One region of the Lentzea sp. NPDC051213 genome, then DNA from elsewhere that is predicted to be linked to it. Evidence: riboswitches for the same ligand, from Rfam matches in the RefSeq annotation. Region 1 holds a riboswitch; the other holds the start of a gene.

What was found. A riboswitch is a leader RNA that binds a small molecule or an ion and turns the genes downstream of it on or off. The one in region 1 is predicted to bind cobalamin.
Region 2: linked by a shared signal. The riboswitch ahead of cobN (cobaltochelatase subunit CobN) and the one ahead of ACIA8G_RS38430 (putative cobaltochelatase) in region 1 are both predicted to bind cobalamin.

The regions. Positions count from the first base shown of each region.
Region 1 covers NZ_JBITEX010000011.1:25,120-29,571, reverse strand. The annotation lists gene ACIA8G_RS38430 (putative cobaltochelatase) at 4-1,905, opposite strand; cobalamin riboswitch at 1,943-2,079, opposite strand; gene ACIA8G_RS38425 (MFS transporter) at 2,096-3,235, opposite strand; gene ACIA8G_RS38420 (threonine aldolase family protein) at 3,208-4,167, opposite strand; gene ACIA8G_RS38415 (hypothetical protein) at 4,190-4,452, opposite strand, start outside.
Region 2 covers NZ_JBITEX010000007.1:325,176-329,627, forward strand. The annotation lists gene ACIA8G_RS30190 (precorrin-2 C(20)-methyltransferase) at 1-220, opposite strand, end outside; gene ACIA8G_RS30195 (precorrin-8X methylmutase) at 217-837, opposite strand; gene ACIA8G_RS30200 (hypothetical protein) at 834-2,072, opposite strand; cobalamin riboswitch at 2,081-2,219, shown strand; gene cobN (cobaltochelatase subunit CobN) at 2,254-4,452, shown strand, end outside.

The DNA.
Region 1 (4,452 bases):
TCCTTAAGCCGCGCGGACCACGCCAGCGAGGTGGTCGGCGCTGAGCTGGTCGAGCCGGACGCAGGTGCCCTGGAGCGCCTCGGCGATCTTCTGCGCGAGGCCGAGCCGGATGTGGCCCTGTTCGCAGTCCACGACCACGACCGCGGTCTGCTCGAGCAGGCCCGCCGCCTTGATCGCGTCCTTCATCGGGTCGCCGCCGAGGCCGCTCGAGGTGGCGCGGCCGTCCGTCAGCAGCACCACGAGCGGGCGCTTCTGCGGGTCGCGCAGCCGTTCGATCTCCAGCACCCGGTGCGCCTTGAGCAGCCCGTCCGCGAGCGGCGTCCTGCCACCGGTGCGCATCTTCTTGAGGCGCGTCGCGGCCGCGTCCACGGACGTCGTCGGGGGCAGGGCGACCTCGGCGGTCTGGCCGCGGAACGTCACCACGCCCACCTTGTCGCGCCGCTGGTAGGCGTCGCGCAGCAACGAGACGACCGCGCCGCTGACGGCCGACATCCGCTGCCGCGCGGCCATCGAGCCGGAGGCGTCGACGACGAACAGGATGAGGTTCGATTCCTTGCCCTCGCGGACCGCCCTGCGGAGGTCGGCGCCGGTGAGGACGAGCCCGGGACCGCTGCGGCCACGTGCGTTCTGGTGCGGTGCCGCGTTCGTCAGCGTGTCGACGAGGTGCAGCCCGTTGCCGTCCACTTTGGAGGAACGGACGATCCGGCCGGTGCGGGCGCGGGCCCTGGAACGCTTGCCCGGCGCGCCTTCCCCGACACCGGGGACCTCCAGCAGCCGCGCCTTGAACGCGGGCGCGGGTTCCGGCGCGGGCCGGTCGTTGGGCGCGTTCCCGTTGCCCGCCGGGCCTTCCTGCGGTTCGGGCAGCTCGCCACCACCGGGACCGTCGTCGTCCGGTCCCTCTGGCTCTTCGGCGTGCTCGGCGGCCTGGCGCATCGCGTCCTCGAGCTGCTGCTCCTCGATACCCGGCTCGTCGAACGGGTCACGCCGCCGCCGGTGCGGCAGCGCGAGCCGGACCCCGACCTCGACGTCCGACTCCTCGACCTGCTCGCTGCCCCGCCACGCGGCGTGCGCGGTGGCGGCACGGGCGACCACGAGGTCCGCGCGCATGCCGTCGACCTCGAAAGCCGCGCAGACAGCGGCGATCCGGCGCAGCTCACTGTCCGGAAGGGACACCGCCTTGAGGTTCTCCCGCGCGGTGGTGATCTGCTGCTTGAGCTTGGCGTCCTCCGCCGCCCACTGCCCGGCGAACGTCACGGGGTCGGCCTCGTAGGCGAGCCGGCGCCTGATCACCTCGGTGCGGATGTGCACGTCCCGCGCGGCCTTGACCGCCACGGTCAGCCCGAACCGGTCGAGCAGCTGCGGCCGCAGCTCGCCCTCCTCCGGGTTCATCGTGCCGACCAGCAGGAACTGCGACGGGTGCGACACCGAGACGCCTTCGCGCTCGACGTGTGCGCGCCCCATCGCGGCGGCGTCGAGCAGCAGGTCGACCAGGTGGTCGTGCAGCAGGTTGACCTCGTCGACGTAGAGCACGCCCCGGTGCGCGGCGGCGAGCAGTCCCGGTTGGAACGCCCGCACGCCCTCGGTCAGCGCCTTCTCCAGGTCGAGCGACCCCACCAGCCGGTCCTCGGTGGCGCCGACGGGCAGCTCGATCAGCCTCGCGGGCCGCCGTTCGATCCGTTCGTGCGGCGCGTCCGGGCAGTCGGTGGTGCCGGGCGCGCACCCGAAGCGACAGCCTTCGGAGACTTGGAGTTCCGGCAGCAGCGCGGCCAGGGCACGCACGATCGTCGACTTCGCGGTCCCCTTCTCGCCGCGCACGAGTACGCCGCCGATGCCGGGATGCACGGCGTTCAGCAAGAGGGCCAGCCGGAGGTCGTCGTGACCGACGACAGCCGAAAAGGGGAACATGCTCGGCGAAGTCCTTCCTCGGGTGTCCACGCCCGCGGTCGGTGATCAAGAGGGGGACGAGTTCCTGACTCCCGGTTTCTCCAGATCCGGTCACAGTCGCGGGACGGCGCCGGATTCGCACCGGCTTCCTCGTACACCCCTCACAGCCCCGGCATCGTCGCATTTCGCCGGGGACGGACCAACCCCGCAGTCAGGTGGCCTTCACGACAGAGCGCTCCGCCGACGCGCTGACCCCGATGATCACCAGCGTGATCACGACCCCGATGAGGATCGCGGTCGACGCACCGGACAGCTCCAGCGCCACCGCCGAGATCGACGCGGACCCGCCGTACCCGATCCCGGCGAAGGCGTACATGACCGAGTACGCGGCCGCGTGAGCGTGCGTCGGCAGGCGTTCACGCAGGGAGAGGCTCCGCGACACCATCGCCCCTGCCTGGAACAACCCCGCGAACAGCAGACCGACGGTGATGCCCGGCAGACCTGGCAGGAAGACCGTGATGCCGATGCACAGCGCCATGCCGACGAGCAGCACCAGGCTGTGCAGCCGCACCGACCCAGGCCAGGTGCGCAGGCCGTAGATCAGCGCGCCGGCCGCGCAGGCGAGCGCGAACCAGGTGAGCATCGGCCCCGACCAGCCGTAGGCGATGCCCCGTTCCTCGAGCAGCGCGGGCAGCATCAGCTCGGTCGCCGCGAACAGCGCGTTCGACGCCGAGCTGGTGAGGAAGATCGGCCACGCGGCGAGCAGTGACCGGCTGATCGGCGCGGTGACGCGTTCGGGTTCCGGCAGCCACCCCAGTGTCACTGCCGCCACCAGCAGGAACGCGGCCGCCACCAGCATCGGGGCGCCGGGGTGGATCAGGAACGACAGCGCCGCGGCCAGCGCGGGTGCCGCCGCCCACACGATCTGCGACAGCACGGCCTCGGCGCTCAGCGCCCGTGCGACCTTCTCCTCCCGCACGAGCGAGGTCAGCATCGCGCGGGTGCCGCCGGGCGCGGCCGCCGGTGCGGCTCCGGCGAGGAACACCAGCGCGAGCAGCACCACCCCGTCGGCGAACGGCGTCGCGGCGAACGCGAGTGCGCCGACGACCAGACCCGCCGGCAGCTGGCGGCGGGAGCGGCCCAGCCGGGCGCCGAGCACGGAGGCGCCCACGATCTCGCCGATCACGTACACCGCGGTCGCGATCGCGCCGAACGAGAAGCCGCCGGTGCCCGCTCGCCCTAGGAACACCAGCGAGATCGGTGCCATCGCGACGGGCAGGCGGCTGCCGACCGCGACCAGGCCCCAGAGCCAGAGCTGCCGGGTCACAGCAGGCCGGTGAAGTGCTGCCAAGCCTCCCGGACCTCCTCGCCCGTCCACTCCAGCGCCGGACCGGCAACAGTGACCTCGGTCTTGGCCAGCCGCCCATCCCGCCAGAACTTCCCGAGGAACTTCCCGCTCAGCTCAGTCAGCCGAGCCGGGTCACCCGGCAGGTGCAGCGAGAACTGGTGCGTGTGCGGCTCCGGCTGCCCCATCGCCTCCGCCACGACCTTGGCGTGCGCCACGTAGGAACCCAACCGAGGCAGCACGGTGTCCAGGCCGTGCAGCGCGGAGAGCGCGGCGGGCCACTGCTGGAACAGCATGCCGCCGTACCGGTGCCGCCAGACCCGCGCCTGGTCGACGAAGTCCTGGGTGCCAGCCAAAGCCGCCCCCGAGATGCCTTCCAAAGACTTGTAGAACGACACGTAGACCGAGTCGAACAGCCCGGCGATCTCCTCCAGCGGCTTGCCCAGCCCGTACGTGCTCTCCCACAACCGCGCGCCGTCGAGGTGCACGACCGCGTCCCGTTCGCGGGCGGCGTCGACGACCGAGGTGAGCTCGTCCCGGGTCGGCAGGATGAAGCCGGCCTCGCGGTCGGGTACCTCGACCAGCAGCGTGCCGAACGGCTCGGGGCAGGTGGCCACCTCGTCGTTGCCGACCTTGATCGGGCGAAGACCGGACAGCACGGTCAGCGCGTCGTCCTCGTGGGTGATCGGGTGCGCCTGCGGGTGCATCGCCACGATCGGGTTGTGCGTGCGGTCGGCCCAGCACTTGAGCGCGATCTGCTGCGCCATCGTCCCCGTCGGCACGAACAACGCCGCCTCGGTGCCCAGCAGCTGCGCTACCCGCGTCTCCAGCGCGCCTACCGGGCCGCCGTCGCCGTAGCGGTCCGGATCCACGTCCGGGACCGGGCCGAGCGTCTCTAGCAGCGTCCTCTTGGTGACTCCGGAGAGCTGACGGTTCATCACCCAGGCATCAAACCTCAGGTCAACGACTCACGGCCACCGACTTAGGCGCGCGGAACGACAGGAGGTTCAGCCACTCGGGAACTCCACCGTCCAACCGCAACGACGGCTCGTGCGTGGCGACGGTCCGCAGCACCACCGCTGCTTCCAGCCGCGCCAGCCCGGCGCCGAGACAGAAGTGGCGCCCGTACCCGAACGCCAGGTGCCGAGGGTCGTTCTCCTTGCCGCTCAACAACAACACGAGCTCAGCACCGGCAGGCACCCGCACGCCGGACAGCACGACCT
Region 2 (4,452 bases), on a different contig from region 1:
GGTAGTCGTCGGTGTCCTCGGTCGTGACCGGGTAGACCAGCTGCTCCTGGATCTGGCCCTCGCGGAAGTACGGCTGCGCAATGGTCTTCGCGACGCTGCGGCCGTGCCGGGCGCTGTGGAACGCGACCACGTCCGCCGCGGTGATGAGCCGCGCGGCCTTGACCGTCACGAGTTCCGGGTCGCCAGGACCCAGGCCGACGCCGTAGAGCTTGCCCGTCATTCTTCCTCGCTCGCGATCGCGTTGATGGCTGCCGCCGTCATGGCGCTGCCGCCCCGGCGTCCGCGCACCACCAGGTGCTCCAGATCCGTTGCGGCCAAAGCTTCTTTCGACTCTTGCGCGCCGATGAAACCGACCGGGATGCCGAGCACCGCCGCTGGTCGCGGGGCACCGGCGTTGATGAGGTCGATCAGGTGGAACAGGGCGGTCGGGGCGTTGCCGATCGCGATCACCGCGCCGCCGAAGCGGTCCGTGAGGAGTTCAAGGGCGGCGGCGCTGCGGGTGTTGCCGATGCGTTGTGCCAGTTCAGGTGTGCGCGGGTCCTGCAGGTAGCAGAGGACCTCGTTGTCCTTCGGCAGCCGGCGGCGGGTGACGCCGGACGCGACCATGTTGGCGTCGCACAGGATCGGGGCGCCGTCTCGGAGTGCTTGCCGGGCGTTCCGCACGACGTCGGGGGAGTAGGCGATGTCCTGCGGGAGGTCGGTCATCCCACACGAGTGGATCATCCGCACGACGACCCTGGCGACGTCCTCGGGGAACCTGGTGAGGTCCGATTCCGCGCGAATGGTGGCGAAGGACCGGCGGTAGATCTCCGCGCCGTCCTTGATGTACTGCGTCACCCGATCTCCTCGTCACCGGCTGAGCCGGTAATGCGGCGGTAGCCGTCGCCGGTCGCGACGAACTCGATCACATCGCCGGCGGGGCGGCCGCAGCGGCGTGCACATCCTGACCAGTGCACCTGGCCGGGGGTGTCGGGCCTGGCTAGGCCTGGGGCGTCGGGCCTGGTGGTCAGGCCGGGGGCGTCGGGGCTGGTGGTCAGGCCGGGGGTGTCGGGGCTGGTGGTCAGGCCGGGGGTGTCGGGCCTGGTGGCTAGGATCGAAATTGGGGGTACCCGGCCGGGTGCGTGTGTGTGGTGTGGTGCATCGACCCATGCGCGCGCGTCTGCCCGTACGTCGGAGAGCGAGTTCGCGCAGCCGGGGCGGCCGGTGCAGGCGCTGACGCCGTGCCACGGGGAGGCCGGGTCGGTGATCAGGCCGGTGGTGTCGGTGCCCGGCGGCACGACGAGGCTGCGCCACGGTGTCAGGCGGACCGGGATGCCGGGGAGTCGGTGGGCGTCGAGGCGGCCCAGCGGTACGCCTGGGGTCACCGGTGAGGGAGTGACCGGGGTTACAGCGGGAGTGATTCTGGGGGCGTTCGAGGCGCCGAAGTGTTCGGTGATCTTCCGCACAGCGTCGTCCACTTCGGACAGGCGCCAGGCGGTGCCGCGGAGCTGCTGGAAGAGGCGGGCGGCCACGATGACGGCGTCGACCGGGTCGGTGACTCGGATGCCGGTGTCCTGGCCTGCGAGGAGGAGGACGGTTTCGGTTGGGGCGGCGTTGTGGCTGCTCAGCGTGTCGTCGACCGGGCCGAGCCCGCCCACGGGAGCGCTGACCAGGCCGAAGTCACCGCCCAGCCCACTCACCGCAGCCCCGACCGTGACCAGGAAACGCCCTGGCAGCGACGCCAGCGCCGGATCCGCGCACAACGCCAGATCCAGCGCGTCGACCAGCGCCTGGTTGTCCTCCAACGGCGCCGCGATGATGTTGCGGATGCGCTCGTGCGAATCGGAAGGCAGCAGCCCGGCGGCGCGCAGCCGCGCACCCAGCTCCACGCCGTCCGCGAGGCCCCTGATCTGGAGGTTCGCCCGCGAGGTCAGCTCCACCGACCCGGATCCCAGCTCCAGCGCCGCCACCCGCACGACGTCCCACTGCGCGGCCGACAGCGTGCCGCCCGGCACCCGGATGCGCGCGAGGCCGCCGTCGGCCGCGGGGTGCAGCTCGACGGCGCCTGGGCAGGCATCCGGGTGAGTACGCATAGGTCGGACTGTAACCCGCCGGTTAGGGTGAGCCCGAACGACGAAGCGCAGGAGGAAGCCGGTGTGAATCCGGCGCGGTCCCGCCACTGTGACCAGCGAACAAATCCGCTGGGAGTCAGGAACTCCGCTTCGCCCGTTGCCCGCAACCTGGGGCGAGGACCCCACGAGGGATGGAGCCTGCGTGATCCTGCTGCTGTCGACCTCTGACACCGATCTGCTGTCTGCGCGCGCCTGTGGCGCCGAGTACCGGCTCGGCAACCCCGCGCGACTCACCACCGACGATCTGCCGGCCCTGGTCGACGGGGTCAGCCTCGTGGTGGTGCGCATTCTCGGCGGACGCCGGATGTGGGAGGAAGGGCTGGACTGGTTGCTCGCCAGCGGGCTGCCGGTGGTCGTGCTCGGTGGTGAGCAGCAGCCGGACGCCGCGTTGATGGAGCTGTCCACGGTGCCTGGCGGTGTCTGCGCGGAGGCGCACCTCTACCTCGCGCACGGTGGGCCGGCGAACCTCACCGAGCTGCACAAGTTCCTCGAGGACACGATCCTGCTGACCGGGCACGGGTTCGCGCCGCCCGCGGCCACCCCCACGTGGGGTGTGCTGGAACGGGAAAGCACGCAGCAGGGCCCGACGGTCGCGGTGCTCTACTACCGCGCGCACCACGTTGCGGGGAACACGGCGTTCGTGCACGCGCTGTGCGACGCGATCGAGGCCAAGGGCGGCAAGGCTCTGCCGGTTTTCTGCTCGTCGCTGCGCACGGCCGAGCCCGAGCTGCTGGACACCCTGCGCCAGGCCGACGCGCTGGTCGTGACGGTGCTCGCGGCCGGTGGCACGAATCCGGCGAAGGCGTCTGCCGGTGGTGACGACGACGCGTGGGACGTCGGTGCGCTGGCCGCGCTCGATGTGCCGATCCTGCAGGGGTTGTGCCTGACGTCGAGCCGCGCGTCGTGGGACGAGAACGACGACGGACTGTCTCCTTTGGACACCGCGACCCAGGTCGCGATCCCCGAGTTCGACGGCCGGATCATCACGGTTCCGTTCTCGTTCAAGGAGATCGACGAGGACGGGCTCACCGTGTACGTCGCCGATCCCGAACGGGCGCTGCGCGTCGCCGGCATCGCGGTCCGGCACGCAAGGTTGCGGCACATCCCGGTCGGCGAGCGCAAGATCGCGGTGATGCTGTCGGCGTACCCGACGAAGCACTCCCGCATCGGCAACGCGGTCGGGCTCGACACGCCCGCGTCGACCGTGCGGCTGCTGAAAGCCATGCAGGAGCACGGCTACGACATCGGCACCGAGCTGCCGGGCGTCGAGGAGTTGAACGGCGACGCGTTGATCCACGCGCTGATCGCGGCCGGTGGCCAGGACGCGGACTGGCTGACGCAGGAGCAGTTCGAGAGCAACCCCGTGCGCATCGCGGCGGCGGACTACCGGGAGTTCTACGAGACGCTGCCCGACGACTTCCGCGAGTCGATGCAGGAACACTGGGGTGACGCGCCCGGCTCGTTGTTCGTCGACCACTCGAAGTCCAAGGACGGCGAGATCGTGCTGGCGGCGCTGCAGTCGGGCAACGTCGTCGTCATCGTGCAGCCGCCGCGCGGGTTCGGCGAGAACCCGATCGCGATCTACCACGACCCCGACCTGCCGCCGTCGCACCACTACCTCGCGGCGTACCGGTGGATCGAGGCCCAGTTCGGCGCGGACGCGGTCGTGCACGTCGGCAAGCACGGCAACCTGGAGTGGTTGCCCGGCAAGACCGTTGGCATGTCGGCATCCTGCGGCACGGACGCCGCGCTCGGCGATCTGCCGCTGGTCTACCCGTTCCTCGTCAACGACCCCGGTGAGGGCACGCAGGCCAAGCGCCGCGCGCACGCCACGCTGGTCGACCACCTGGTGCCGCCGATGGCCCGCGCGGACAGCTACGGCGACATCGCGCGGCTGGAGCAACTGCTCGACGAGTACGGCAACATCTCCGCGATGGACCCGGCCAAGCTGCCGGCGGCCCGCGCGCAGATCTGGACGTTGATCCAGGCCGCGAAGCTCGACCACGACCTCGGTCTCGAGGACCGGCCGCACGAGGCGGAGTTCGACGAGTTCATCCTGCACGTCGACGGCTGGCTGTGCGAGGTCAAGGACGTCCAGATCCGCGACGGCCTGCACATCCTGGGCGAGGCACCGACCGGCAGCGTGCGCGTCAACCTCGTGCTCGCGATGCTGCAGGCACGGCAGATGTGGGGCGGCCAGGTCGCCGCGCTGCCCGGCCTGCGGGAAGCGCTGGGGCTCACGACCACGTCGCGCGAAGACACCGACGCCATCGAGGAAGAGGCGCGCGGTCTCGTCCAGGCCATGGAAGACGCCGGCTGGGACGCCGAAGTCGCCAAGACC